DNA from 2 places in the Pseudoalteromonas sp. Cn5-37 genome. Region 1 is predicted to be linked to the other one. Evidence: predicted binding sites of a transcription regulator. Region 1 holds the regulator's gene; the other holds the start of a gene.
What was found. Region 1 encodes LexA, which represses DNA repair genes until DNA is damaged. Its sites were predicted from a motif close to TACTGTATNNNNATACAGTA; they were not measured.
Positions count from the first base shown of each region.

Region 2: the regulator LexA is predicted to act here: its motif matches at 1,940-1,959, upstream of L1266_RS03050 (SulA-like leucine-rich domain-containing protein).

Region 1 is NZ_JAKGBA010000009.1:62,945-67,088, reverse strand. Features, by position in the region: gene ctaD (cytochrome c oxidase subunit I) at 1-746, opposite strand, end outside; gene coxB (cytochrome c oxidase subunit II) at 746-1,888, opposite strand; gene lexA (transcriptional repressor LexA) at 2,326-2,943, opposite strand; gene L1266_RS12515 (PaaI family thioesterase) at 3,105-3,542, shown strand; gene L1266_RS12510 (hypothetical protein) at 3,550-3,930, opposite strand; gene L1266_RS12505 (hypothetical protein) at 4,089-4,144, shown strand, end outside.
Region 2 is NZ_JAKGBA010000001.1:676,426-680,569, forward strand. Features, by position in the region: gene L1266_RS03045 (S9 family peptidase) at 1-1,679, shown strand, start outside; gene L1266_RS03050 (SulA-like leucine-rich domain-containing protein) at 1,983-2,420, shown strand; gene L1266_RS03055 (YchJ family protein) at 2,461-2,940, shown strand; gene L1266_RS03060 (alpha/beta hydrolase) at 2,937-3,761, opposite strand; gene L1266_RS03065 (alpha/beta fold hydrolase) at 3,764-4,144, opposite strand, start outside.

The DNA.
Region 1 (4,144 bases):
ATCACAGGGTCGCCCCCACCGGCTGCATCAAAAAAGCTGGTTGCAAAGTATTTATCGGTCAACACCATAGTGACCGCCCCTGCTAAAACAGGCATAACAGCAATTAACAAAAATGCAGTGATTAACCATGTCCAAACAAATAGCGGTAGCTTCATCCACGTCATACCCGGCGCTCTTAGGTTGACGATGGTCACGATAACGTTAATCGCCCCCATAATTGAGCTGATACCCATGATATGTACAGCAAATACAAACAGTGCGGTGTTGTCGTTACTGTAAGTTGTTGATAGTGGTGCGTAGAAAGTCCAGCCAAACGCAGGACCGCCACCCGGCATGAGTAACGAAGCTAAGAGGATTAAAAATGCGAAAGGCAATATCCAAAAGCTCCAGTTATTCATACGTGGTAAGGCCATATCCGGTGCGCCTATCATCATAGGTACCATCCAGTTTGCAAGCCCAGTGAACGCGGGCATAACGGCACCAAACACCATGATCAAGCCATGTACGGTAGTCATTTGATTAAAAAAGTGCGGATCGACTAACTGTAATCCAGGCTGAAACAGTTCAGCGCGGATCACCATTGCCATTGCTCCGCCAATTAAAAACATGGTGAGTGAAAAAATCAGGTATAAACTCCCGATGTCTTTATGATTGGTGGTGTAAAGCCAACGCTTAAAACCTTTAGCAGGGTGATGATGGTCGTGATGCGCATGCCCAGTTGCTTGCTCGTTAATAACGTTACTCATTAGTTCGCCTCCGCTGCTGCATCAATCGCGGCTTGAATTTGACTCGGTTGGATAACATCGCCGGTGTCATTACCCCACGCATTTCGCTTATAAGTAATAACCGCAGCAAGTTGCTTGATTGAAAGCTGTTTATCAAACGCTTGCATTGCTGTGCCAGGCTTACCGTGTAACACAATATCTATGTGATCTTTTACATCACCTAATACAATCGGGCTGCCTTTAAGTGCTGGAAATACGCCAGGTAGGCCCATACCGGTAGGTTGGTGGCATGCAGCACAACTAGCCATGTAGACTTGCTCACCCAAGGTCATAAGCTCTTCTTTCGGTAATGTTTGATCAAGCAAAGCAGCATCTGCTGCGGCCGCATTGGCTTTTTCTTGCTTAGCATCTGCAAGCCAATTAGCAAACTCATCTTCAGGTAAAGCTTTCACCACTACAGGCATAAAGCCATGATCTTTACCGCATAACTCAGCACATTGGCCACGGTACACGCCTGGCTCGTTAATACGTGTCCACGCTTCATTGATAAACCCAGGATTTGCATCCTTTTTAACCGCAAAATCAGGCACCCACCATGAATGAATTACATCGTCTGAAGTCATTAAAAAGCGAACTTTTTTATTGATAGGAAGTACTAGCGGTTTATCTACTTCAAGCAAATAATGTTCAGTTTTCTCTGCTTGGTTGTCTATTTGATCTTTAGGAGTAGATAGAATCGAGTAATAGGCAATGTCTTCACCCATGTACTCGTAATGCCACTTCCATTGTGAGCCCGTCACTTTAATGGTGATATCGGCTTTAGAGGCATCTTCCATGGCAATTAAGGTTTTTGTGGCAGGCACAGCCATGGCGATTAAGATGACAAATGGAATGGCAGTCCAAAGTATTTCAACTTTTGTACTTTCATGAAATTGGGCAGGCTTGGCCCCTTTGGATTTACGGTGGTGTATTAAAGCCCAAAACATCACCGCAAATACGATGATGCCGATTACACAGCAGATAATAAATATCGTCATGTGTAACTCATAAACATTATTACTTATATCGGTCACCCCTTTACGCATATTGTATTGGCTATTTGCCAATGCAAGCTCAGGAAGTGCAAACAATATAAGCCACAAGGCGTAACGCAGTTTACCCATGTGACGGCTCCTTTAGATGCTATTGCAAGACGCAAAGCGAAAAGGCGATACAACAAGGTGCCCATTCGTTTTTCTTATTGTTCAGAGCGACTACGTATCATTTTGACCCACTTATGATACCGACCCCTTGACTAACACCTCGCACATTTTTGTGTCTTTTTATTAATTAGGTGTTAATACAGTGTATTAACCAATTAGTTAAAAAATGACCAATAAGCAAGTTTTAATGATAATAAATGTTTATTTTGGTGCAGAAATAACAACTATAATCAGCGCGTTATTTAATGTTTAGGAGTAAGAACGAAATGTAAAAAGAGAGGAAAACTGCGCCATATAAGGCTTTAAATGAAGAGTAAGGATTCACAAATCCTAAGTAAGTAGTAAAATTTCAGTGGCGCACCAAATTGAGTCAATTTGATGCACCAAATTGGGAACGTTTACATCCAGTCAGCGTTACGAATAACACCTACCGCTAACCCCTCGATGTTGAACGACTCATGCTCAAGGTCAACCTCAATAGGCGAAAACTCTTCGTTCTCAGCGTGTAAAAGTACTTTGCGACCCGCTTTTTCTAGACGCTTAACTGTTACATCTTCATCGACTCGAGCTACAACTACTTGCCCGTTTTCAGCAACTTGTGTTCTGTGTACTGCAAGCAAATCGCCATCCATAATACCAATGTCTTTCATACTCATACCATTTACACGCAGTAAGAAATCGGCTGCAGGTTTAAATAATGAAGGATCAACTTGGCAGTGACTTTCAACATGCTCTTGCGCCAAAATAGGTTCACCAGCTGCAACACGGCCAATTAAAGGTAAGCCTAGTTGCTCTGGCTCATCTTCTTCAATTAACTGAATACCGCGACTCGCCCCAGGCTTCATTTTGATCATGCCTTTTTTAGCCAGTGCTTTTAGGTGTTCTTCAGCAGCGTTGGCACTTTTAAAACCTAATGTTTGAGCTATTTCAGCACGCGTAGGTGGCATGCCTGTATCTTTAATAAAGACTTTAATTAGTTCTAAAATTTGCGATTGGCGTTTAGTTAATGGGCGCATACAACTGGTTTTCCATACAGTACATTTAACTGTGAGTATATACAGTTATTTGAAAATCGCAAATTTAAATTAACCCCATCATATTGCTACAAAACTAACATTGAACCACACCGAAAGATGCCATAAGGTATTAGCTTTAATTAGCAGGCTAAGGAAACACAATGAGTATTTGGCACCACCCAATCACGTTAGAGCTTTGCAAAGAGCTAGAACAAGGGATCACCGGTCAAGGCACTTTAATGAAAACTATGGGCATTGAGGTGACTGAAATTGGTGATGATTATTTAATGGCAACTATGCCTGCTATTCCTGAGCATCATAACCCTATGGGTATGGTTCATGGCGGAGCAAACGTTGTATTAGCAGAGACAGTGGCAAGCTATGCAGCCAATTTCGTGGTTGATTTCAATAAGTTCTATGCTGTTGGCCAAGAAATTAATGCCAACCACATGAAAGCGTCACGCAAAGGAACGTTAACAGCAACAGCAAGACCGCTGCATTTAGGTAAGCGAACATCTGTTTGGGATATTAAAATTACCAATGCCGCAGGAGAGCTTTGCTGCGTATCAAGAATGACCGCAGCTGTTGTAGAGCGATAAATTCTGGCTATTTTTCGACAGGATAAATAGTAATTTCAATCCCTGCGCCAATTGCAGAGATACGTAACAAGGTATCGGCATGCAGGGGTTGGTTAAAGCATTTAGGCGAATTACCTGATTCAAAGCCTATATCAAATGTACGCTTTGAGCACGATAACCACTGTTTTAATGCATTGCGCGAGCATGACTCAATAAGCTCGCAAAGCTGGTTAATGGCTTTATCTGGAGAGCTGATATCTGCGGTTGCTTCAATACGTGCTAGTTGGCGGTATTCATCTTGGTCATAATGTAAAACCATGGCGTTTTTCTTCAAATCAGCAACAAGCGCACTAATATCGTGCTTTGATTCAAGCTCCAGATCTACATTTAAAAATTGAATTTCCGACATACTCTCGTTTTTACCCTCTATTGATATCGACTGAAACTTTAACTCAGTTTTGTATATATACCAAATCTAGAATACAGTTAATGCGACATTATGCCGCATTGGCAATCTAGCTAAACAACCTAAAATAGCGCCCACATAACAATAATAACGGGGTAATTATGAATAAACGCCTGTTTAAGTATGCTCGTAAAGGGCATAAATGGCTTGGTTATTT
Region 2 (4,144 bases), on a different contig from region 1:
TAAAAACCGCCAAAAAAACCCGCTTAACAGATTTTGAAGACAGTACGTATGCTGTGGCTTATTTCCCTAAAGATGAGCGCGTACTATTTACTAAAGACTCTGGCGGTAACGAGCGTTATCACATCTACGTTCGCGAAACAGATGGTACAGTTAAAGATCTTACGCCAGGTGAAGAAACCCGTGCAGGATTTGCAGGCTTCACAGAAGACGGTAAACACTTTTTTATAACCAGCAATCAGCGTGATGCTAAGTTTATGGACCTATATCGTGTTGATGCTAATAGCTATGAAGTAACGCCTGTTTATCAAAATACCATGGGGCTAGATGTCGGTGCGATCAGCCCTGACGGTCGATTTATTGCTTTATCGAAAAACAATTCGAACAAAGACAGCGATGTATTTATTCTCGATACGCGTAAAAAAACACTGAAACCAGAGCTCATTACCCGTCATGACGACGACGCTAAGTATGGTCCAGAAACCTTCTCAAGAGACAGTAAATCATTATATTACTCAACCGACTCCAAAGGTGAGTTTGCAGAAGTGTGGCGCTATGACTTAACGACCGGCGAGCACAGCCCTGCCCTCAAAGATGAGTGGGATGTGAGTTTTATCTACTTCTCTAAATCTGGCCGTTATCAAGTAAGCGGTGTTAATGCTGACGCAAGCACTAAAGTGTCGATAATTGATACCACCACAGGTAAAGGTATTGCCATGCCATCGCTGCCTGCTGGTAACTTACGTGGTGTGAACTTTTCAGCTGATGAAAAGACCATGGCGTTTTATTTAAATTCAGATACCTCGCCAAGTAACCTATTTGTGTGGCAACTCGGTGAATCAAAAGCTAAACAATTAACCAACACATTAAGTGATGCAATTAATCAAAATGACTTGGTTGAAAGCACAATTGTGCGCTTTAAAAGCTTTGATGGTTTAGAGATCCCCGGGGTTTTATATAAGCCTAAGCAAGCTAATAGCAACAACAAAGTACCAGCTTTAGTTTGGGTGCACGGCGGTCCTGGCGGCCAAAGTCGTACAGGATATAGTGCAATGCAGCAGCATCTAGTCAATCATGGTTATGCCATTTTTGCAGTTAATAACCGTGGCAGCTCAGGCTATGGTAAAACCTTCTTCCATTTAGATGATAAAAAACACGGCACTGACGATTTACAAGATATTGTTTACGGTAAAAAACACCTGCAAAGCCTAGATTGGGTTGATGCTGATAAAATTGGCATCATGGGGGGCAGCTATGGTGGCTTTATGACCGCCGCAGCTCTTGCCTTTGAACCTGAAGAGTTCAAAGTAGGCATTAATATATTTGGTGTAACAAACTGGGTTAGAACCTTAAACTCGATTCCACCATGGTGGGAAAGCTTTAAAAAGGCGCTGTATGATGAAATGGGCGACCCAGCGACAGACGGTGAACGTCACCGTGCCATTTCGCCACTATTTCATGCTAAAAACATCACCAAGCCATTAATGGTGATCCAAGGTGCTAACGACCCTCGAGTTTTACAAGTTGAAAGCGATGAACTTGTTGCCGCTGTAAAGGCAAATGGTGTGCCTGTCGAATATGTATTATTTGATGATGAAGGCCATGGTTTTACTAAAAAAGAAAACCGCATAAAAGCCTCAAATGCATACCTTGAGTTTTTAAATACCTACTTAGATAAATAGCAAAATTGCAAAGATAAAGAGCCGGTATGATGCCGGCTTTTTTTATGCAAAACACCTGTATAGATTCAAAATTTAACAGTTTACACAGTACTGTATAAAATACTGTATATCTTTACTGGTAAATTTTTCACCTTTTCCAACCATCAAAATAAAACCGTAAAGCACTGTTTAATAACAATTAAATTATTTTGACTAAAATTAAACTGAATCATTGGTTAAAAAATAGCAAAAAAGTACTTGCGCAAAAACACTGTATAAACTACTGTATACACATACTGTATAAACAACCAGTGAGTGAAAGTTATGTTACAGCCAATTACCTTAAGAACAGTTAAAAGCTACCAACAAGATAACGACAAAGCGTCTGTTAATTTAATTCAAATTGAAGACGAAATTTCAGCAACTTTTGAGCTGTTAAAAGTATTGCATCATTACAATAGCCAAAATGCATGGACACTATTAATTGCTCCTGATCATGTTCCTAGTAAAGCCTTACTAGATTCATGTTCGATTGATACCAGCAAACTTCTTGTGATCAGACAAAAACATTTAGTTAATCTTGAGTACGTTCTTAGTTCAGCATTACATAACGGTAATTTTGCTGCTGTGATCACATGGACAGATATTGTAAACAATCATCAACTTGATTCGATGAACTTAAACCTTGAGCAGGCATCTGCTAAATTTTATTGTTTTACAAAAAGCGCTCAATTAAACAATTTAGTACCGCAGCCACAATAGGCTTGTTAAAATAACAATTTATAGTTTTAGGTAAGTTGTTATGACATCACTCACACACTCCCTTTGTCCTTGTGGCAGCGAATCGACTTACGAGCTTTGCTGCCAGCCTTTTCATACAGGTGCAAGCCAAGCTGATACGCCAGAGCAACTTATGCGTTCTCGTTTTAGTGCTTACGCACTAAAAGATGCAAAATATGTATTTAGTACCTATGCACAAAGCCAGCAAGCCGCTAACCCTGTTCGCGAAATTAAAGATTTTGCTAATAGCTGCCGTTTTACCAAGCTAAGTGTTTTAGATACTGAACATAACGAGCAAGAAGGTTTTGTCGAATTTAAAGCTAATTACTTTTATCAAAACTTGTATTGTGAGTTACACGAGAAGTCGCGTTTTATTAAAGAAGATGGCCTATGGCGTTACCTAGACGGTGATATAACGCCAGTTGCAGATATTAAAATAGGCCGTAACGACGAGTGCCCTTGTGGGAGCGGCAAAAAATATAAAAAGTGTCACGCTCTTTAGTTACCATTAACCTGGTAAATCCAGTCTAAGGCTTGGGTAATCGTTGTTGGGAATGCGGTTGCATGGCGTGCCTGAGGAATAACAAATAAATTTGTTATAACCAGCGCGCCGCTTTGTTTATTAATTTTAGCTGCTAATTGCCTTGCGCCCGACACCATTTTTTCACCTTCGCTTTCTTCAAGTTCTCCGATACCAATGTACACTTTAGTTGCTTTACCTGCAGGTACGACAGGCAAAGCTAACAGGCTGTGCTGCTTAAACCACACTGAAGGACTGCCGATAATATAATTTGAAAAAAGCGAAGGCTCAGTGAATAAGGTATAAGCCGCAAATAAACCGCCAAGTGAGTTACCGACTAACGTACCTTTTTGGTTAGTTCTGTAGTGAGCCTTAATGTATGGTAATACAGAGTGTTTTAAATAGTTTAGGTACTGGCTTGCTCCGCCAGTTTTACGTTGCCAATTTTTATCTTCAAATGGCGTATAGTCATAAATACGGCTATTAAGCCCAGATACACCTTTTTGATATCCTACTGCAACGATAATTACCTCTTCTATAGCCCCCGAATTCATCATAAAGCGACTAGCACCAGAGGCAATTGGCAAACTGTAGTTTGCATCTAATAGGTAAACAACTGGGTAGCGCTTCTGGTTTTGCTTTTGGTAGCTGCGTGGCAATTTAATCGTAATGGGGTATTCGTTTTTGGTATGTTTATCTTTAAGTAACACAGTATTAGTACGTGGCAAAGTAAACGGCTCAGCATTGCTTACAGAGCTCACACTCAAAACACTGATCACAATAACTAACAGTAAATAAGGCATAGTTAATCCTTTAGCCACTTCTTAATTGGTAACAGCCACTCATCTTTTGGTTTATAAAATGCGCCATGGGAGAGCCCTGTATTAATGCTTATTTCTTCGAACTTGGTTACGTCACTTCTATCAATTAAAAATTGGCAAGAGCCAACCTGATCTGAGCGCTCAAAGATAGAATACACTTTGCCATAAGCCTTAACTGATGTGTGATTTTTTATATGGCCTGAACAACCTGCCAATATAATTAAGTTAATATGTGTACGTTTAAGTTCATTAGCCGCCAGTATCGATAATGCCCCGCCCCGTGAAAAACCAACCAAACTAATGTTCGACTCAGCAACACCGGCACTGATCAATGCTTCAACATCTGCAGCGAGTTTTTTCGCAAA